3 regions of the Streptomyces bullii genome follow, and region 2 is predicted to be linked to each of the others. Evidence: riboswitches for the same ligand, from Rfam matches in the RefSeq annotation. Region 2 holds a riboswitch; each other region holds the start of a gene.
What was found. Region 2 has a riboswitch for cyclic di-AMP ahead of ACFPZJ_RS17495 (C40 family peptidase). Riboswitches for the same ligand answer to the same signal wherever they lie in the genome.

Region 1 (7,012 bases), on a different contig from region 2:
GGCGTTGGCGGCGCCCTCCTCGATGCCGCGGGCCAGGCGCTCGGGGTTGGTGACGAACAGGTCGTCGCCGACGAGCTGGACCTTGTCACCGAGCTGGGCGGTGATGGTCTTCCAGCCCTCCCAGTCGTCCTCGAACAGCGGGTCCTCGATGGAGACGAGCGGGTACGCCTCGACGAGCTCGGCGTAGTACTCGGTCATCTCGGCCGCCGAGCGCTCCTTGCCCTCGAAGACGTACACGCCGTCCTTGTAGAACTCGGACGCGGCCACGTCGAGGGCGAGGGCGATCTGCTCGCCGGGGGTGTAGCCGGCCTCCTTGATCGCCTCGAGGATGAGGTCGAGGGCCTCGCGGTTGGAGCCGAGGTTCGGGGCGAAGCCGCCCTCGTCGCCGAGGCCGGTGGCCAGGCCCTTGCTCTTCAAGACCTTCTTGAGGGTGTGGTAGACCTCGGCGCCCCAGCGCAGGGCCTCGGAGAAGGACTCCGCGCCGATCGGGGCGATCATGAACTCCTGGATGTCCACGTTGGAGTCGGCGTGCGAGCCGCCGTTCAGGATGTTCATCATCGGCACCGGCAGCAGGTGCGCGTTGGGACCGCCCAGGTAGCGGAAGAGCGGCAGGTCGCTGGCCTCGGAGGCGGCGTGGGCGACGGCGAGCGAGACGCCGAGGATGGCGTTGGCGCCGAGGGAGCCCTTGTTGTCGGTGGCGTCCAGGTCGAACATCGCCTGGTCGATCAGGCGCTGCTCGGTGGCGTCATAGCCGACCAGCTCCGGGCCGATCTGCTCGATCACGGCGAGGACGGCCTTCTCGACGCCCTTGCCCAGGTAGCGGTTCGAGTCGCCGTCGCGGAGCTCGATGGCCTCGAAGGCGCCCGTGGAGGCGCCGGACGGGACGGCGGCACGACCGGTGCTGCCGTCGTCGAGGCCGACCTCGACCTCGACCGTGGGATTGCCTCGGGAGTCCAGGATTTCCCGGGCTACGACGACGTCGATGGACGGCACGAGCATCTCCTTCTTGCGATGTGACGCGGGGTCCCCCCGGGCCGACGCCCGGCAGGTGCAGTCCGCGGTGGGCTCTGCGAGACGAGCCTAACCGGCTCCGGGGGATCGGCCAGCCGGTCACCCACACTGTGGACGGAACCGAGAATAAATTGTTTCCGAACGGAACAAAAGGGGGTTGTGTCCCGTGGATTTTCGGGACATGACCCCGCCCCGGCGCGTACGGGGGAACACGCACCGGGGCGGGAGACGGGGAGGGCCGCTGCTCCTCTTACTTCAGGTGCAGCTGCTGGCCCGGGTAGATGAGGTCGGCGTCCTGGACGATGTCCTTGTTCAGCTGGAACAGCTTCTCCCAGCCGCCCTTGACGTCGCGCTCGGCCGCGATGGAGCTGAGGGTGTCGCCCTCGACGACCTTGTACTCGCCGTCGCCCTTCTTGACCTTCTTGCCGGTCGGGGTGGTGACGGTCTTCTGGCTCTTCTCGGCCTGGGCCGGGCGCTCGGCGGAGCGGGAGGCCGGCTGCTGCTCGGTCTCACGGGTCTCGGTGGAACCGGTGCTCGCCGAACCGCCGTTGTACGGGGCGCTCGACAGGTTCTTGCCGCAGACCGGCCAGGCACCCTTGCCCTGGCCCGCGAGGACCTTCTCGGCGATCTCGATCTGCTGCGCCTTGGTGGCCTGGTCGGCGGTGGAGGCGTACTGGGTGCCGCCGTACGCGGCCCAGGTGGAGGCGGAGAACTGCAGGCCGCCGTAGTAGCCGTTGCCGGTGTTGATGGACCAGTTGCCGCCGGACTCGCACTGGGCGACGGCGTCCCACTCGGAGGCGGTGGCGGCGGAGGCGTTGCCGGCCGCCATCAGCGGGGCGGCGACGGCGGCGCCGGCGACACCGGCCATGGCGACGGCGCGAACGGCCCTGGACGGACGACGGTGCTTGCCCTTGCTGGAAAACAGCATGGATGGATCCCCTCACCGACGCCTGCGAGGTGAGCTGTCGGGTTCGGGCCGGTTGAGTTGCCCGGCCGCGCCCCTCACGGGACACGGCTTCACCCCCAGCCGGATCCAGCAGCCTCAACTGCCGGGCCCGGCGCCTACCTTGGGTCCCCCGCTCCTGCCTACGGCGCGTGACGCGACGACTGTTCCCATGCGGCCGCCGGCAGGATTCGGCGTGACGGCAGCAGGGGCTCGCGGCTTGCGAGCGGTCATGACCGTAGACACGCGATCCGCGGAATTTCAAAGACGATCAGGGCTTCTGAGATCTATCTCTCATCACTCTTACAAAGGACATTCAACGCAAACGGTGACCCGAACTCCCGCTGTTCTGCGGTCCGTTTCTCGCTACTCTTCTCCCGCTACGACCCCGACTTCAAGGGTCTGACCGGGGAGGATGAGGTCCGGGTCGGCGCCGACGACCTTCTCGTTCTCGGTGTAGAGAGCGCGCCATCCGCCCCTGAGGTCAAGGGAGTCGGCGATGGACCACAGACTGTCCCCGGCGCGCACGGTGTAGGAGCCGTCCACCGCGTCACGCGCGTCCGCGTCACCGCGCGAGGCATGCCGGCCCGTCGACTCTGCCGCGCGAGCGCGCTCCGCGCCCTCCTCGGCACTGGGGCCGCGATGCCGGCCGGTGGCGGCCGACCCGGTGTCGGTCAGCGCCGAAGAGCCGACGTTTCGCCCCGCGTTGTCCGCATCTTCGCTGCCGGAGTCGCCCGCGGACGTACCGTCGGCAGCCTGTGCGCCACCCTCGTCGGAGCCGGCAGACGTGCCCGACTTGGCCGATTCGTCCCCGATATCCGACGACCCGTCAGACGAAGTCGAGGGGGAGGGCGACCCGGAGGAGCCCAGGAGGCCGGAAGAGCCGGAGGAGTCAGAGGAGCCGGAAGAGTCGGACGAAGTAGAAGAGCCGGACGATCCCGAGGTGTCGCCCGCCACCCCGGTGTCGATGTCGAGCGTGGCCGAGTCCTTGTCCAGGCCGGCGAGCAGCCCGCAGGTGCGCCAGACGCCGACCCCTTGGTCGGCGAGGATTCTCTCGGCGACGGCTATCTGCTGGGAACGGCTGGCCAGGTCCGGGCTCGCGGCATAGTCGAGGCCGCCGTACGTGTCCCAGTTCTCCTGGGAGATCTGCAGGCCGCCGTAGTAGCCATTGCCGCTGTCCTGGCTCCAGGCGCCGCCCGTCTCGCAGTCCGCGACCCGGTCCCAGGTCGTTCCGTCGGCCGCGCTCGCGCCGGTCGCCCCGAGAAGCGGGATCGCGATGGCGGAGCCGGTCACTCCGGCCGCGACGAGGAGGGCCGGAGCCTGACGGGGGCGACGGTGACGACCGTTCCCGGAGAGCATACGGAGACCTTTCACGAGACAGCGGTGACCGGCACGGCGGGCTGTTCGCGGCCGCCGCGCTGATGGGTGAACGTATCGGCAGACGATCACTTGTCACAAGTTCATGCCGCGCAGATCACGTGAAGATCACAGAGGTGAGGGTGTGTCACGTTTGCGCCGATGGCGGGGACGGTCGTGCCGCTTCGGCAGGGGGTGTGAACTCCACCGGCAGGGTGCGCAGCCCGCGCATGATGAGCCCGCCGCGCCAGCGCAGATCGGCCGGGTCCGCCGCGAGCCGCAGGTCCGGGAGGCGGGTGAGGAGCGTGCCGAGCGCGGTCTGGCCCTCCAGTCGGGCGAGCGGGGCGCCCAGGCAGTAGTGGATGCCGTGGCCGTAGCCGAGGTGCTGGTTGTCGCGGCGGGAGAGGTCGAGCAGGTCGGGGTCGGCGAACCGTTCCGGGTCCCGGTCCGCGGCGGCGAGGACGACGAGGACGGGGTCGCCGGGAGCGATGTCCTGCCCGCCGATGGCCAGCGGCTGTGTGGCGAACCGCCAGGTGGCGAGCTCGACGGGGCCGTCGTAGCGCAGGAGTTCCTCGACGCCGGTCTCCAGCAGGCCGCGTTCACCGGCGGCGAGGGACTTCTGGAGCCGGTCCCGCTCGTCGGGATGGGTGAGGAGGGCGTACGTCCCGTTCCCGATCAGGTTGACGGTGGTCTCGAACCCCGCGAAGAGAAGGATGAAGGCCATGGCGGCGGCCTCGTTCTCGGTGAGGTGCTCGCCGTGGTCGGAGGCGCGGATCAGGCCGGAGATGAGGTCCTCGCCGGGGGCGGGTTCGGGCGGGAGCGCCTCGCGCTTGCGGTGGATGAGGTCGGCGAGGTACCCGCGCATCTTCTTCACCGACCGCGCGACCCCGCCCCGGGGACCGCCCTGATGGCGGATCATCATGCCCGCCCAGTCCCGGAAGTCGTCCTGGTCCTCGGGCGGGACCCCGAGCATGTCGCAGATGGCGTAGATGGGGAGCGGGAAGGCGAACTCGTGGATGAGGTCGGCGGAGCCGGTGGGAGCGAACCGGTCGATGAGCCGGTCGGTCAGCTCCTGCACCCGCGGGGCGAACTCGGCGACGCGGCGTGGTGTGAACGCCTTGCTGACCAGCCGGCGCAGGCGGGTGTGGTCCGGCGGGTCGATGTTGAGCAGATGCGTCATCAACTCGGCCTTGCGCTCCCCGGGGATCCCGGTCTTGCCCTTGGCGTGCGCGGGCTCGTCGTGGTGCGCCGGGTTCTTGGAGAGCCGGTTGTCGGCGAGCGCCTGCTTGGCGTCGCCGTACCGGGTGACCAGCCAGGCCTCGACCCCGCTGGGGAGCCTCGTCCTGTGCACGGGGGCGTGCTGCCGGAGCCAGGCGTAGGCGGGGTAGGGGTCGGTGGCGAACTCCCAGGTGAAGAGTTCCGGGGCGGGGCTGTCGGGGGTGGGCCGGGTGGTCACTCCTCGACGGTATCCAAAGGTCGCTCCGCGGGCCGTTCCGCCCCGGCCCTCTCCCGGTCCCGCCAAGCCGCGCCGCCGCACCCGTAGGCGACCACCGCCGCCGACGACTGCCCGCGAGGGCGGCGCTCCTCAGGCGTCCACCCCCTCGGCGCTCCTCAGGCGTCCACGTCCTCGGCGGCCCGCACCGCGTCCCGGTAGGCCCGGGCCGCGGCCCGCAACGCCGCCTCCGGGTCCACGCCCTCCGCCTCGGCGCGGACGGCGAGCGCCAGCAGCTCGTAGCCGACGCCCTCGACCTGGGGCAGCGGGACGTCGAGGCCCGCCGTACGGGCGCGGGACGCCAGCTTGGCGGCGAGGGCCAGGCCCGGCTGGCCGAGGGGGATGCCCTCCGTGACGGAGGTGCGCTGCTTCTCGGCCGCCTTGGTGCGCAGCCAGTGCTCCTTGACCTCCTCCGGGGTCGTCGCCGTCTCGTCGCCGAAGACGTGGGGGTGGCGGTGGATGAGCTTGGTGACGATGCCGGCGGCGACGTCGTCGATGGAGAAGGGGTGGTCCCCGTCCTCCTCGGCGATGCGGGCGTGGAAGACGACCTGGAGCAGGACGTCGCCGAGCTCCTCGCGCAGTTCGTCGCGGTCGCCCTCCTCGATGGCCTCGACGAGCTCGTACGCCTCCTCGATGCCGTACTTCGCCAGGCCCTTGTGGGTCTGCTGTGACGACCAGGGGCATTCGGCGCGGATGCGGTCCATGACCTGGACGAGGTCGAGGAGGCGGGCGCCCGGCAGGTCGTAGGAGGCGGGGAGCAGCTCCAGCTCGGGCATCTGGACGCGGCCGGAGCCGGCCAGGCGGGCCAGGCCGTCCGTGAGGGCGGGTTCGCCCTCGCCGGTCGCCACCACGACCACCGTGCGGCCTCCCGCGCAGGCGTCGATCAGTTCCTCGGCCGTCGGGGACGCCTCGTCGACCGGTATGCCCGCCTCGCGCAGGTACGGCAGCTGCGGGTGGGCCGCGTCCGCGCACAGCACCCGGTCGGCCGCGTGCAGGGCCTGCCAGGCGGGCCAGGACAGCAGGCCGGGGGCGACGCGGTGGCTGGTGGTGAGCAGGACGATGCGGCCGGTGGCGGCGTCCGGGCCGGTGCCGGGGGTGGCTTCGGGACTCGTTGCGTTCACGGTTCGAAGCTAACCCACGGACCGACCGGGGGATCAGTTGTCCACAGGGCCGAGCCGTCCAGGGCGCCGGCGGTCAGCCCGTGTCGTCACGTCGTCCGCTGTGCCTGTGCCGCGGTGACGTCCCGGACCCACGGGGTTTTCGCGTCGACGCGGCTGCTCTTCTGGACGTCCCAGGTGCCGTAGCGGGGGTTGAGGTCGACGTTCAGTTTCTCGGAGGCCTTGGACAGGGCCTTCCAGAAGTCCGGGCGGCTGGTGTCGGTGCCGAGCTTCTCGGCGAGTTTCTGGGCCTCCAGCTGGAGGCGGAGGTTCTCGTCGAGGCGCTGCGGCGGGATGCCGTACTGCTGGAGCCAGGCCGTCTCCAGCGCCTTGGCGCCGCCCGCCTGCTGCTCCAGGCCGGTGCGCATCTGCTGGATCTCCCGCCGGGTGACGGTGACGCCCGCGTCCTGGGCGGCGCGGTGCAGCACCCGGTCGAGGACCAGGGTGTGCAGCGTGTCGCGGGTGAGGGTGCCGGTTGCGGCGATGGCCTGCTGGTACTGGGCGTCGTTCCGCACCGCCGCTCGCTGGGCGGCGCGCACCTCGTCGACCCGCCGCTCCAGCTCGGAGACGGTGATCCGCTGGCCCCCGACGACGGCCGCCGCACCGGGGCGCGCATCGTTTCCGCAGGCGGTGAGGAGGGGCGCCGCGGCGGCGATCGCGGCGGTGAGGACGAGCGCGGTGCGACGGCGGCGGTGCAAGGAAACCTCCCGAGGAGATTGTGCGACGGTGCACAAAGTCTTGCGGTGATCGATGGTAGGCAGCGGCCGAGCTCTGGCCAACCCATTCGACCAACGATTCACCACGACTTCCGGCACCGCCGCGCCACGGCCGCCGCCGCGACGGTCAGCCGCGCACCTGTCCCAGCCACTGCAGGGTCCGCCGGAGCTCGGCGGCGAGCGGGTGCCCGGGGCCGTGCGCGCGCTCCAGCTCGTGCAGCAGACGGACCAGCGTGTCGTGCGCGGCGGCGCGGTCACCGAGGGCGAGGAGGAGGTGGCCGATGCGGCGGCGGACGTCGTAGGCGAGTTCCGGGTCGCCGGCGGCGACGTACCGGTT
Region 2 (7,012 bases):
ACCGACGGAGTCGTCCGCACGCAGTACAACAGCGCGTACGGCAACATGATGATCGTGACCGCGAAGGACGGCACGGAGACGTGGTACTGCCACCTCTCCAGCTACATCGTCCCCTCCGGTACGGCGGTCAAGGCCGGCCAGCCCATCGCCAACTCCGGGAACTCCGGCAACTCGACCGGCCCCCACCTCCACTTCGAGGTACGCCCGGCCGGCGGCTCGGCGATCGACCCGCTCGCCTGGCTGCGCAGCCACGGTCTCGACCCGACGTAACGTCGCGGCAAGCCCCGGCAGGCCCCCGCGCCTGTCGAGCGGGGGCTCACTTCACAAAGCCGCGGCTCCCCTACAGCTTCTCGACCGGCGCGTACCGCAGCAGCAGCCGCTTCGGCTTGGCGTCCCCGAAGTCGATCGTCGCCTCGGCGTTGGCGCCCGTGCCCTTCACCGCGACCACGGTGCCGAGCCCGAACTGGTCGTGCGTGACCCGGTCCCCGACCGCCAGCGACACCACCGGCTTCTCCGACGCCCTGCGCGTGGCGAAGCCGGACGCGCCCTGCGCCGACGAGCGCGAGCGGGACGACGACAGCGAGGCCGCCACTCCCGAGGCGGGCCCGGAGGGCGCGGGAATGCTGGCCCCCGTGCGCTTCCAGTTCAGGTACGCCGCCGGGATCTCCTCCAGGAACCGCGAGGGCGGGTTGTACGACGGCTGCCCCCACGCGCTGCGCAACGTGGACCGCGTGAGATACAGCCGCTCGCGGGCGCGTGTGATGCCGACGTACGCCAGGCGCCGCTCCTCCTCGAGCTCCTTGGTCTGGCCGAGGGCGCGCATGTGCGGGAAGACGCCGTCCTCCATGCCGGTCAGGAAGACGACCGGGAACTCCAGGCCCTTGGCGGTGTGCAGCGTCATCAGCGTGATGACGCCGTCGCCCTCCTCGTCGGGGATCTCGTCCGAGTCGGCGACCAGGGCGACCTGCTCCAGGAACTCGGCCAGGGTGCCCGGGTTGTCCTCGCCGCGGGCCTGCTCGAACTCCAGGGCCACGGCGGCCAGTTCCTGAAGGTTCTCGATCCGGGTCTCGTCCTGCGGGTCGGTGGAGGCCTGCAACTCGGCGAGGTAGCCGGTGCGTTCCAGCACCGCCTCCAGGATGGTCGCCGGGCCCGCGCCGGACTCGACGATGGTGCGCAGCTCCTCCATCAGCGTGTTGAACCGCTTCACGGCGTTCGCCGAGCGGGCCGCCATGCCGTACGCCTCGTCGACGCGGCGCAGCGCCTGCGGGAAGCTGATCTTCTCGCGCTGGGCGAGGGCGTCGATCATGGCCTCCGCGCGGTCGCCGATGCCCCGCTTGGGCACGTTGAGGATGCGGCGCAGCGGCACCGAGTCCTCCGGGTTGGCGAGCACCCGCAGGTAGGCCAGGACGTCCCGGACCTCCTTGCGCTCGTAGAAGCGGACGCCGCCGACGACCTTGTAGGGCAGGCCGACGCGGATGAAGACCTCTTCGAAGACACGGGACTGGGCGTTGGTGCGGTAGAAGACGGCGACGTCGCCTGCCTTCGCCTCGCCCGCGTCCGTGAGGCGGTCTATCTCGTCGGCGACGAACTGCGCCTCGTCGTGCTCGGTGTCGGCGACGTAGCCGGTGATCAGGGAGCCCGCGCCCGCGTTGGTCCACAGGTTCTTGGGACGGCGGGACTCGTTGCGCTCGATGACCGCGTTGGCCGCGCTCAGGATGGTCTGGGTGGAGCGGTAGTTCTGCTCCAGCAGGATCGTCGTCGCGTCCGGGTAGTCCTCCTCGAACTGGAGGATGTTGCGGATCGTCGCGCCGCGGAAGGCGTAGATCGACTGGTCGGCGTCGCCCACGACGCACAGTTCGGCGGGCGGCAGGTCGTCCTCGCTGGGCGGTACGTCGACGGGGTGCTCGGAGGTACCGACGAGCTCGCGTACGAGGGCGTACTGGGCGTGGTTGGTGTCCTGGTACTCGTCGACGAGCACGTGGCGGAAGCGGCGGCGGTAGTGCTCGGCGACGTCCGGGAAGGCGCGCAGCAGGTTGACCGTCGTCATGATCAGGTCGTCGAAGTCGAGGGCGTTCGCCTCGCGCAGCCGCGACTGGTACAGGGCGTAGGCCTGGGCGAGGGTCTTCTCGAAGCCGTCGGTGGCCTGGGCGGCGAAGTCCTCCTCGTCGATCAGCTCGTTCTTCAGGTTGCTGATCTTGGCGCTGAAGGACTTCGGCGGGAAGCGCTTGGGGTCGAGGTCCAGGTCGCGGCAGACCAGCGCCATCAGGCGCTTGGAGTCGGCGGCGTCGTAGATCGAGAACGACGAGGTGAAGCCGAGCTTCTTGCTCTCCCGCCGCAGGATGCGCACGCACGCGCTGTGGAAGGTCATGACCCACATGGCGTTCGCGCGCGGGCCGACGAGCTGCTCGACGCGCTCCTTCATCTCGCCCGCGGCCTTGTTCGTGAAGGTGATCGCGAGGATCTGGCCCGGGTGGACGTGCCGCTCGGCCAGCAGGTAGGCGATGCGGTGCGTGAGCACGCGGGTCTTGCCGGAACCGGCGCCGGCCACGATGAGCAGCGGGGAGCCGGAGTGCACGACGGCGGCGCGCTGGTTGTCGTTGAGCCCCTCCAGGAGCGCGGCGGAGTCCACCACCGGGCGGGCGGCACCGTCCCGGTAGTGCGCGTCCCGGTCCGGCGGCACGTCGAACTTCCCGCCGAACAGATCGTCCGGGATCGGCTCCGGTACGTGATCGTCCTCGGGCGGAGGCGGGGGTTCTGCCCCGTGGCCCCGCGGGGCCTGGAGGTCCGCCAGGAAGCTGTCGTCAAAGAGGCTGCTCATCGCTCTCCGAGTCTAGGGCGCCGCACCGACAGCCCGCCGCCACCCTGGGAACTCGGGGCCGCACCTCCCGCCCGGCCCCTCACCGGCCGGGAGATCCCCGTCACCCACGGTCACCCGGCGGGCCGACCCCGGGGCCGGTGCCCGGCACCCCGGGCCGCCCGCACGCAGGTCCCGGCCGGGCGCACACCGCACCGAGGCGACCACGATCCGTGACCATCAAGGCAGGGTCACGAAAATGTATCGGGCATATCACCCATCAACCTTCACACAAGCCACACGAGTTGGCTACCGTGCGGTCGGGCCGCACGACCCCCACCGGCGAACGTCGCCGGGCCGCGCGGCCTCCGCCGAGTCCGGTGTGCCGCCGTTGCACCTGGAGCCGGGGACCCAACCGAGACGTTTGGGGTGAATCGGCCCGCCTCCCTTCGGGGACCGGCCGTAGGGCAAACCTTCCGAAGCACCCGCCCGAACCCGACAGCTAACCCGGTAGGCGGAACACGGAAGGAGTCGCCTCCCTTGGCGTCGCACCGCAAGTCGCGTCCTGCCGGTACGCGCGTAGCAGGCATACGCACCCCCGCCCTGGCCACCGCCGCCCTCACCTCGGTGGCCCTGCTGTCCCAGACGGCCGACGCCACCCCCTCGGCCGACGACAAGCCGAGCCTGGAAGAGGTCGAGAAGAAGGTCGACGACCTCTACCGCCAGGCGGAGTCGGCGACCGAGAAGTACAACGCGGCCAAGGAGAGGACCGCGAAGCAGCGCAAGCGCGTCGGCACCCTCCTCGACGACGTGGCCCAGCGCACCGAGAAGCTCAACGAGGCGCGGCGGGAGCTGGGTTCCTTCGCCGCCGCCCAGTACCGGACCGGCGCCGGCGCCCCGGACACCGCGACGTTCCTGCTCGCCGACTCCCCGCAGGACTACTTCGACCAGACCCAGCTGATGAGCCGGCTGACCGGCCGTCAGAAGGACGCCGTCGACGACTACGTCGCGCAGCAGTCCGAGACGGTGAGGAAGCGTCAGGAGGCCGCCGAGAGCCTGGAGACGCTCACCGAGTCGCAGAGCGACTTGAAGACGGCCAAGGCCACCGTGCAGCGGAAGCTCGCCGAGGCGCGCGAGCTGCTGTCGAAGCTGACCGCCGAGGAGAAGGCACGGCTCGCGGCGATCGAGAAGGAGAAGCAGGAGGAGGCCGCCCGCGAGGCCGCCGAACTCGCCCGGCAGCAGGCGGAGCAGCAGGCCCGGGAGGCCGCCCAGCAGCAGGAGAGCGGCTCGTCGGGAACCTCCTCGCCCTCAGCCTCGCCGTCGGCGCCGTCCTCCCCCTCGACCGACTCCTCGTACGCCACCAAGGCCGAGAAGGCGCTCGCCTTCGCCCGCGCGCAGATCGGCAAGCCGTACGTGTGGGGCGCCACCGGCCCCGACTCCTACGACTGCTCCGGCCTGACCCAGGCCGCCTGGAAGGCCGCGGGCGTGGACCTGCCGCGCACCACCTACGACCAGGTCGACGCCGGCACGACGGTCCCCCTGTCCCAGGCCCAGCCGGGCGACCTCGTCTTCTTCTACGACGACATCACCCACGTCGGGCTCTACATCGGCAACGGCATGATGATCCACGCCCCCAAGCCCGGCACGTACGTCCGCGAGGAGTCGGTCTACTACGACGGCGAGTCGTCGATCCACAGCGTGGTGCGACCGGCCTGAGCCCCGGGCGGTGGCACCGGGAGGGACGGCGGGACCGGGGCCTGTCGCGGGGGCCTGTCGTCTGGAGCGGACAGGCCCCAGGCGGTCAGGTCCACAGCACGGCGATGAAGACGTTCGCCGTGGTCAGCAGGCCCACCAGGCCGAACAGCCGCTTGTCCGCCCTCTCCTCGTCCCGCTTCACGTAGACGAGCCCGAGGATCACGATCAGCAGCGCCAGCTTCACGCCGATCTTGATGTTGTCGACGGACTGGTCGTCGGCCTGGTTGAGACCGACCAGGATCACTCCGGTGACCAGCATCGTCAGCGCGCCGTGCAGCATCGCGGGACTGAAGCGGGCGGTGCCCTCGCCCATCGCCTTCATCTGCGTGAGGAAGCCGCCGAGGAGCGCGGCGATGCCGACGATGTGCAGGCCGACGAAGAGGTGGATGAGTACGTCCATGAGGCCGGAGCCTAATCACGGCCCCGTGCCCGGCCCGCACCGGCCCGGCACTCCCAGCGGGCGCATATATGCACCCCGTAGCACTCCGCCGCACTCGGCCGCCGGGCTTCCCGGACATCGGTCATCGCTCTGAGTGAAGTCGACGGCGCCAGGACGGGATCACGGTCGCACACGGTCACCTTTCGGTCCGCTCACGCCAGTTCCGCGCAAGCCGTCACCCGCCCCGCACGGCCCGGTTTAGCGTCCTCCACCAGGTGACCGGCTCCCCACCGCCGCCCGGGCCAGGGGCGGCAGTCGGCCACCACCGCCGAGAAGGTCCGGCGGCGGCCCGCTCCCCCCTGTGCGGGCCGTCGCCGGACGCGCGAACCGTCCACGACGGTCGTACGACCGCCCCGGACGGCCGCGCGTGGGACGGGCGGTCGTCGGACGGACGGTCGTCGGAAAGGACGTGGAGCCCAGGTGGCAGCGCACCGCAAGCCCAGACAGCGCTCGATGGGCGGGAGCACGACCCGCACGGCCGCCACGATCGCCCTGGCGGGCGCGGCGACCGCCACCGCCTTCGACGGGACCGGGCAGGCCGAGCCACAGCTGTCACCGGAACAGGTCAGGTCCCGGGTGGACACGCTGTACCAGGAGGCGGAGGCCGCCACCGAGAAGTACAACGGCGTCAAGGAGAAGGCCGACGCGGCCCGGCGGCGGGTGCAGCAGTTGCAGGGTGAAGCGGCCCGTCGGCAGGACCGGCTCAACTCGGCCCGGGAGGCCTTGGGTTCGGTCGCGAAGGCCCAGTACCGCAGCGGCGGCCTCGACCCCGCGCTGCAGCTCGCCCTGTCCGAGGATCCCGACCGTTACCTGGCGGGCGCCGAGTTCGTCGAACGGGCGGGCCACCGGCAGTCGGCGGCCGTCGCGCGCGTACGGGAACAGCTTCGTGAGATCGAGCAGTTGCGGGGAGCCGCGCACATCGAGCTGGCCTCGCTGACGTCGCGGCAGGCGGAGCTCAAGCGGCACAGGAAGACGATCACCGGGAAACTCGGTGCCGCCCGTCAGCTGCTGTCGCGGCTGACGGCCGAGGAACGCGCCCGGCTCGCCGGCCACACGCCCCAGGACCGCGCCTCACGGTCGTCGGCGGACGCGCGCGCCGGCTCCGCCGCCCCCGGGTCCGCCACGGCCCAGGCGCCCACCTCCCGTGCCGCGTCGGCCGTCTCGTACGCCTACCAGAAGATCGGCAGCCCCTACGTGTGGGGCGCGACCGGCCCCGACGCCTTCGACTGCTCGGGCCTGGTGCAGGCCGCGTACCGCTCCGCCGGCATCTCGCTGCCCCGCACGACGTACTCCCAGATCGACGCGGGCCGGCGCGTCAGCCGCTCCGAGCTCCGCCCTGGGGACCTGGTCTTCTTCTACTCCGGCATCAGCCACGTCGGCATCTACGTGGGCGACGGCCGCATGATCCACGCCCCGAACCCCTCGGCACCGGTACGGCTGGCCCCGATCGACGAGATGCCGTTCGCGGGAGCCACGCGCGTGGTGTGAGCCGGGCCCGGCGGTGCGCGGCCCCGCGCCGGTCCCGCCCTCGCACGCTCCGCCGTCAGACCAGGCGCCGGGCCGTCGCCCACCGGGTCAGCTCGTGCCGGTTCGACAGCTGAAGCTTGCGCAGCACCGCCGAGACGTGCGACTCGACCGTCTTCACGGAGATGAACAGCTGCTTGGCGATCTCCTTGTACGCGTACCCGCGGGCGATCAGCCGGAGCACCTCGCGCTCGCGCTGGGTGAGACGGTCCAGGTCCTCGTCGACCGGAGGGGCGTCGGTGGAGGCGAAGGCGTCCAGCACGAACCCGGCCAGGCGGGGCGAGAAGACCGCGTCGCCCTCCTGGACACGGAAAATGGAGTCGACGAGGTCCGTGCCGGTGATCGTCTTGGTCACGTACCCGCGCGCTCCGCCGCGGATCACGCCGATCACGTCCTCCGCCGCGTCCGAGACGGACAGCGCCAGGAAACGCACGGGCCGTTCGGTGTCGGCCATCAACGGGGCGCAGCGGCGCAGCACTTCGACACCGCCGCCGCCCGGG
Region 3 (7,012 bases), on a different contig from region 2:
GAACTGCTGGCCCGCCGGGCCGCCGAGCAACTGCCCGCCGACGTGGAGCAGCGGTGGATCGACCTCGCCGACCATCCGCTGCCCGACTTCGAGGACCTGCGGCACGACAGCGACCACGTCCGCCCACGGGAGGGCAACGTGGCCCTGCTGCTCGACGCCACGCTCGCGGCGACCGACATCGTGATCGCCTCGCCGCTGTACTGGTACTCGGTCTCCAGCCTCACCAAGCGCTACCTCGACTACTGGTCGGGCTGGCTGCGCACCCCCGGCCTCGACTTCAAGGCGGCCATGGCCGGGCGCACCCTGTGGGGCGTCGCCGCGCTCGCGCACCCCGAGCAGGAGGTCGCCGACCCGCTGGTCGGCACGCTCAACAACTCGGCCGCCTACCTGGGGATGCGGTTCGGCGGGGTGCTGCTCGGCAACGGCAGCAAGCCGGGTGACGTCCTGCGGGACGACGAGGCGCTCAGCCGCGCCAAGACCTTCTTCGCGCAGGAGGCGCCGCTCGCCCGCTTCCCGTATGAGGTCTGAGGCTCAGGCCGTGATGTCCTTCGCCGTGAACCGCGCCCAGGCCGCCGAACCGAACACCGCCGCGTACAGGGCCTGGAGACCGAGGTTCCTCAGGAGGTCGTCCCAGTAGACGGGCTCCCGCATGAGGTCGGCGAAGGACAGCCAGTAGTGCGAGAAGAAGTACGGGTGGAGGGCGTCCAGCTGGGGGATCTGGTCGAGGATCTGGACGGTGATCAGCAGGCCGACGGTCGTCGCCATCGCCGCGATGCCGCTGTTGGTCAGTGTCGAGACGAACAGGCCGAGCGCCGCCACGCCGATGAGTGACGCGGCCACCACCAGGGCGATCAGCAGGGCCCGGCCCAGGCCCTCGGCGAAGCCGATCCGCGTGCCGGAGATGGTCGTCAGGTCGCCGAGCGGGAACAGCAGCGCCCCGACCGTCAGCGCCGTCACGGCGACCACGAGGGTGGCGACGAGACAGAAGGCGAGGACGGTCGCGTACTTCGTGAGCAGCAGGCGGCTGCGGCCGGCGGGGGCGACCAGCAGGTAGCGGAGCGTTCCGGCGTTCGCCTCGCCGGCGATGGCGTCGCCCGCGACGACGCCGACCGCCATGGGCAGGAAGAACGGCAGCGTGGCGGCGAGCGCGGTGAAGACGAGGAACAGGCCGTTGTTGGTGATCTGCGAGATGAACGCCGGTCCCGCGCCGCCTCCACCGCCGGCCGACGAGCCGTCGCCCGTCTCGATCTTCACGGCGATGCCGACCAGCACCGGTACGGCGGCCAGGACGCCCAGCAGCGCGAGCGTGCGCCAGCGCCGGAAGGTGGTGAGCAGTTCGCTGCGCAGCAGGCCGAGGGTCCACAGCGGACTCGGCCGCCGTACGGCCTCCGGAGCGTCAGCCCGCGACATCGAAGCCCTCCCCCGTCAGCGCCACGAAGGCGTCCTCCAGGGAGGCCCGTTCGACGGTGAAGCCCCGCACCCGGACGCCCGCCGACACCAGCGCGGCGTTCACCTCGGCGAGATCGCGGTCCGGCGGCTCGCCGGTCACCCGGTCGTCGCCGACGACGATGTCACCGGTTCCCTGCTCCTTCAGCACCCGCGCCGCGTCCCCCGCGTCCGGCGTGGTCACCACCAGCCGGCCGCGCGTCCCGGCGGCCAGGTCGGCGACCGCGCCCTGGGTGATCAGCCGGCCGCGCGCCATCACCGCCGCGTGCGTGCAGACCTGCTCGATCTCGTCGAGCAGGTGGGAGGAGAGGAACACGGTGGTGCCGTCGGAGGCCAGCTCCCGGACGAGGGTGCGGATCTCCCGCATGCCCTGCGGGTCCAGGCCGTTGGTCGGCTCGTCGAGCACGAGGAGTCTGCGCGGCTGGAGCAGGGCCGCCGCCAGACCGAGGCGCTGCTTCATGCCCAGCGAGTACGCCTTGGTCTTCTTGCCCGCGGCGGCCGTCAGGCCCACCCGGTCCAGCGCCGCCGTGACACGGGCACGCCGGGTGCGCGGATCGGCGGTCGGGTCGGCGGCGTCGTACCGCATGAGGTTGTCGCCACCGGAGAGGAAGCCGTACAGGGCCGGTCCCTCGATGAGGGCGCCGACGTGCGGCAGCACGGAGCGCGCGGCCCGGGGCATGGGCTGCCCGAGCACGCGCGCCGTGCCGGAGGTCGGTTCGATGAGCCCCATCAGCATGCGGATGGTGGTGGTCTTGCCGGAGCCGTTCGGGCCGAGGAAGCCGAAGACGCTGCCCGCCGGGACGGTCAGGTCCAGGCCGTCCACGGCGAGCTGTCCGCCGCGGAAGCGCTTGGTGAGCGCACGGGTGGCGATGACGCCGTCTCCGGCGCCCGCCGGGTCCGGCTCCGCGGTGGCCGGTTCGCCCATCGGCTTCCTCGATTCGTCGGCGTGCGTTCGGTGTTACTTCCCGGCGTCGGCCGCCTTCACGAGCGCGTCCTTGGTGACGGCGCCCACGTAGACCTTGCCGTCGTCCGTGATCAGGGCGTTGACCAGGCGGGTGCTGAAGACCGTGCCCGAGCCGAACTTGCCGCTGGCCTTGTCGCCGAGCGAGTTCAGGAAACCGCCGAGGTCGCCGCCGGCCTCGGCGGTGGGCAGGCCCTCGCCGCCGGTGCCGAAGGTGGCGATGGTGTTCCAGCCCTCGCCGATGGTCTTCAGGCCGTCGAGACCGCCGAGCTCCCCGGCGAGGTCGCCCTTGGACCTCGGGGCGTGCTCCGGGGCCTTGGCGGAGTGGTCGAGCTCGTCGTCCTCGGTGACCTTCGCGCCCTTGGGCGGGGTGAAGTCGAAGGTCGACGCGGCCGGCTTGGCGAAGCTGACCTGGGTGAAGCCCGCGTCGACGACGGCGGCGCCGCCGCTCGCCGGGGTCAGGGTGAACTTCAGCGGCATGCCGGTCCTCGCGTCGACCGCCACGCTGATCGCACCGACCGTGGAACCCGACTGCTTCGGCTTGATGACCAGCTTGTAGGCGTCCCGGCCGGCGACCTGCGCGGTGCCGTCGACGGTCACGGACGTGGTGCCGTCGACCGCCTTCAGGGCCTGCTCGGCGAAGTCCTCGGGGGTGGCCGGAGGCTGCCGCCTCTCGTGCGCTCCACTGCCGGCGGCCGTGCCGTGGTAGACCTCGTTGGACGCGCTGTCGTAGCCCCATACGTCCTTGCCGTTGTGGATCACGCTGTACTCGGCGGCGTTCTCCAGCAGCGACAGCTTCTGCCGGTCGGGGCCGTCGGCCGCGACGCGCAGGGTGTGCGTGCCGGAGGCGAGTTCCATGAGCTTGGCCGACGGGTCGGCGGAGGAGCCCCCGTCGTCGCCGTGCCGGGCCGCGCCGGACATCAGGCCGCTCTCCAGGCCGCCGAGGTCCGGCAGGCCGAGATCCGTGGTGATCTTCACCGTGCCGGACAGCTGCTGCACGTCCGACTCGGCGATCTTCTCTATGAGCTGCTCGGCGGTGATCTCGGGCAGGTCGGGGTCGCCGGAGTCGGCGAGCGCGGGGACGAGCCCGATCGTCGCGGCCGCCACCCCCATCACCGCCACCGGGACCACGTACCGCGCGGCCTTGCGCCGGCCCCCTCGCGGGTCGTCGGCCTCCCCGGCGGTCGTGTTGTCGTCGGATGCGTACGGTGCCATGTGTGCCCTACCTCCGTTGTCGGCGGCGGCTTTCCGTCGATGCCTCGCGTCCCCGCACCGGTTCTCCGTCGAGCCGCCATTCTCACCCGAATCGGTGAGTTGTGGTGATGTCCGTGGTTTCCATCTGACCAAATCGGCCGACCGGATTCGTCAGCCCCCGGACTCAACTCCGTGTACTGCTGCGGTATGACATGGCGCGGCGGCGCCTCCCCCGACCCGTAGGGGTCGTGCGGACGACGCCGCCAGGTCGACGGACGGCGGAGCGACGCCGAAGGCCCCGTCACGGGCACGGCGACCGGGCGGGGGCTATCCCGCGCGGTGCACCACCGCGTCGCACAGTTCCATCAGGGCCGCCTTCGCCGCGCCGTCGCGCAGGGGAGCCAGTGCGGCCCGGGCCTCCTCCGCGTACCGCACGGTGTCCCGGCGCGCCTGGTCCAGGGCCGGGTGGGCCCGCAGCCGGCGAAGGGCCTCGGCGTGGCGCTCGTCGTCGGTGAGGTCGGAGTCCAGCAGCTCGCACAGCGCGACGTCCTCGGCCAGCCCCAGCCGGGCCGCCCGCTCCCGCAGCCGCAGCACCGGGAGGGTCGCGATGCCCTCCCTGAGGTCCGTGCCCGGCGTCTTGCCGGACTCGTGGGAGTCGGAGGCGATGTCCAGGACGTCGTCCGCCAGCTGGAAGGCGACGCCGAGCCGCTCGCCGTACTGGGTGAGCACGTCCACGACCGTCTCGTCGGCGCCGGACATCATCGCGCCGAACCGGCACGACACCGCCACCAGCGAGCCGGTCTTGCCGCCCAGCACGTCCAGGTAGTGGTCGACCGGGTCACGCCCGTCCTGCGGCCCCGCCGTCTCCAGGATCTGGCCCGTGACCAGCCGCTCGAAGGCCACGGCCTGCACCCGCACCGCCTCCGGCCCCAGGTCGGCCAGGATCTGCGAGGCCCGCGCGAAGAGGAAGTCGCCGGTGAGCACCGCGACGGAGTTGCCCCAGCGGGTGTTCGCGCTGGGCACCCCGCGGCGTACGGCCGCCTCGTCCATCACGTCGTCGTGGTAGAGCGTGGCCAGGTGGGTCAGCTCCACGACCACCGCCGAGGGCACGATGCCGGGCGCGTACGGATCACCGAACCGCGCGGCGAGCATCACGAGCAGCGGCCGGAAGCGCTTGCCACCGGCCCGCACCAGATGCTGGGCGGCCTCCGTGATGAAGGGCACCTCGCTCTTGGTGGCTTCGAGCAGCCCTTCCTCGACAGCCGCCAATCCGGCCTGGACATCGGCTTCCAGAGCCTGGTCCCGCACGCTCAGCCCGAACGGCCCGACGACGGTCACGAGGGGTCTCCTGTCTGCTGGTGTCTACTGGCGGTTACACGGTTTGTCGATAGGTCGCTGCCATCACTCAAGTCAGCGTATCCGGTCACGTTTCGATCACCGCCAGCGCCCACTGTTACAGGACGGGCGGTATCGGATCACGCCCGTTATGTTTTTGATCAGTCGATAAGAACAGACATTTATCGACTTTCCAGTAAGTATCGCACCACGTCCCGGGCCGGTGCCGCGAACCCCCTCTCACCGCGCACGCATCTCCACTCACCCCGCCCGATTTGCCGCAAATGGCAAGCGAATTCCAGTAGATGGAGAATGCCCTCCGGGCTCGCGCGCAGTGAAGTAAGTCACTCACGCCTCACGCGCGTCATCACACGGCACACCGCCGTTTCACCTTCGCGGACACGCCAGTTGAACGTGGCGACCGCAAAGGATCAAGCACCCCAAATCCCCCACAGCAAGATCAACCAGCTTGAGCTGTGACATCGGCACTTGTTCCCGGCATGTGCTCTCGCATACGTTCCGGGCCTGCCGGGCGGACGCCGAATCCTGCCGCCGCCCGTGCCACCGACGACCACTTCACTCACGCACGGCAGGAGCGGGGGACCCAGGTAAGTCGCCGTACCGGTGCGTCGCGCCGGTACGGCTCGGGGTGAAGCCGCGCCCGCGGCCGGGCACCTCCCGCCCGAACCCGACAGCTCACCTCGCAGGCGTCGGAGAGGAACATCACCATGCTCGGACGAGGTAAGCACCGCCGCGTCAGAATCAATCCGCTCACCCGAGGTGTCCTGGCCGCCGGCACCGGCGGCGTGGCCCTCGCGCTCCCCCTGCTGGGCGCCACCGCCGCGCACGCCGTCCAGCCGGCCCAGACCGCGCCCGCCGCCGCGCAGTCCGCGCCCCAGGCGGCCAAGGCGCCCAAGTCCCTCACCTACACCGTGGTGAAGGGCGACACGCTCTACCGGATCGCCGACGAGTACGACGTGAACGGCGGATGGCGTCAGCTCTACAAGGACAACCGCAAGGCCGTCGGCGACGACCCGAGGGTCATCCACCCGGGCCTCGAACTGAAGGTCAGGACGGCCGAGGCGAACGCCGGCACCAAGGCGGACACCGCCAAGCCGGCCGTCGCCGCCAAGCCCGCCAAGTCCGCCACGCAGGCCGCCGGATCCGTCGCCCAGGCCACCACGGCCTCGGTGAAGACCTACGCCGACAACCTCGACGGCTGGATCCGTGAAGCGCTGGACATCATGGCGCAAAAGGGAATTCCGGGAACCTACGACGGCATCTACCGCAACATCATGCGCGAGTCGTCCGGCAACCCCCTGGCCATCAACAACTGGGACTCCAACGCCGCCGCCGGCACCCCGTCCAAGGGCCTGCTGCAGGTGATCGACCCGACCTTCCAGGCGTACCACGTGGAGGGCACGTCCTGGGACCCGTACGACCCGGTCGCCAACATCACGGCCGCCTGCAACTACGCGGCCCAGCGGTACGGATCGATCGACAACGTCAACGGCCCCTACTAGGCCGCGCCCCCGGGCCGCACGCCTCACCGGCCCCGCGCGTCGGGGAACAGTCGCTCGAGGACGACGGCGATGCCGTCGTCCTCGTTCGACAGGGTGATCTCGTCGGCGACCGCCTTGAGTTCGGGGTGGGCGTTGGCCATGGCGACGCCGTGGGCGGCCCAGTCGAACAGGGGGATGTCGTTGGGCATGTCACCGAAGGCGATGGTCCGCTCCGGGCTCAGCCCCAGGTGTTCGGCGGCCAGCGCCAGACCGGTCGCCTTGGTGACGCCGCACGGCTGGAGCTCGACGGTGCCCGGCCCCGACATGGTGACCGTCGCCAGGGACCCGACCACCGAACGCGCCGTCGCCGCCAACTCGTCGTCGGACAGGTGGGGGTGGCGCAGCAGCACCTTGCTGATGGGCGCGCACCACAGGTCCACGCGCCGCTCCACGCGCAGCGCGGGCAGCGTCGGGTGCGGCATCAGATAGCCGGGCTCGATGAGGGTGAGCCCGTCGACCCCGTCCTGGTCGACCGCCGCGTACACCTGCCCCACCTCGGCCTCGATCTTCTCCA

Region 1: it holds a riboswitch for cyclic di-AMP, as region 2 does, so the genes downstream of both, ACFPZJ_RS22475 (transglycosylase family protein) here and ACFPZJ_RS17495 (C40 family peptidase) in region 2, are expected to answer to the same signal.
Region 3: it holds a riboswitch for cyclic di-AMP, as region 2 does, so the genes downstream of both, ACFPZJ_RS31255 (transglycosylase SLT domain-containing protein) here and ACFPZJ_RS17495 (C40 family peptidase) in region 2, are expected to answer to the same signal.

Annotation. Positions count from the first base shown of each region.
Region 1 covers NZ_JBHSNY010000007.1:436,270-443,281, reverse strand. The annotation lists gene eno (phosphopyruvate hydratase) at 1-993, opposite strand, end outside; gene ACFPZJ_RS22475 (transglycosylase family protein) at 1,262-1,939, opposite strand; cyclic di-AMP (ydaO/yuaA leader) riboswitch at 1,944-2,115, opposite strand; gene ACFPZJ_RS22470 (transglycosylase family protein) at 2,321-3,313, opposite strand; gene ACFPZJ_RS22465 (cytochrome P450 family protein) at 3,459-4,766, opposite strand; gene ACFPZJ_RS22460 (nucleoside triphosphate pyrophosphohydrolase) at 4,922-5,923, opposite strand; gene ACFPZJ_RS22455 (SurA N-terminal domain-containing protein) at 6,010-6,657, opposite strand; gene ACFPZJ_RS22450 (serine/threonine-protein kinase) at 6,803-7,012, opposite strand, start outside.
Region 2 covers NZ_JBHSNY010000005.1:647,819-654,830, forward strand. The annotation lists gene ACFPZJ_RS17485 (M23 family metallopeptidase) at 1-270, shown strand, start outside; gene pcrA (DNA helicase PcrA) at 341-2,818, opposite strand; cyclic di-AMP (ydaO/yuaA leader) riboswitch at 3,154-3,326, shown strand; gene ACFPZJ_RS17495 (C40 family peptidase) at 3,335-4,510, shown strand; gene ACFPZJ_RS17500 (hypothetical protein) at 4,596-4,949, opposite strand; gene ACFPZJ_RS17505 (C40 family peptidase) at 5,409-6,476, shown strand; gene ACFPZJ_RS17510 (LuxR C-terminal-related transcriptional regulator) at 6,532-7,012, opposite strand, start outside.
Region 3 covers NZ_JBHSNY010000012.1:129,514-136,525, reverse strand. The annotation lists gene ACFPZJ_RS31280 (flavodoxin family protein) at 1-528, shown strand, start outside; gene ACFPZJ_RS31275 (ABC transporter permease) at 532-1,410, opposite strand; gene ACFPZJ_RS31270 (ABC transporter ATP-binding protein) at 1,397-2,371, opposite strand; gene ACFPZJ_RS31265 (LolA family protein) at 2,405-3,622, opposite strand; gene ACFPZJ_RS31260 (polyprenyl synthetase family protein) at 3,929-4,939, opposite strand; cyclic di-AMP (ydaO/yuaA leader) riboswitch at 5,504-5,661, shown strand; gene ACFPZJ_RS31255 (transglycosylase SLT domain-containing protein) at 5,665-6,459, shown strand; gene ACFPZJ_RS31250 (HAD family hydrolase) at 6,483-7,012, opposite strand, start outside.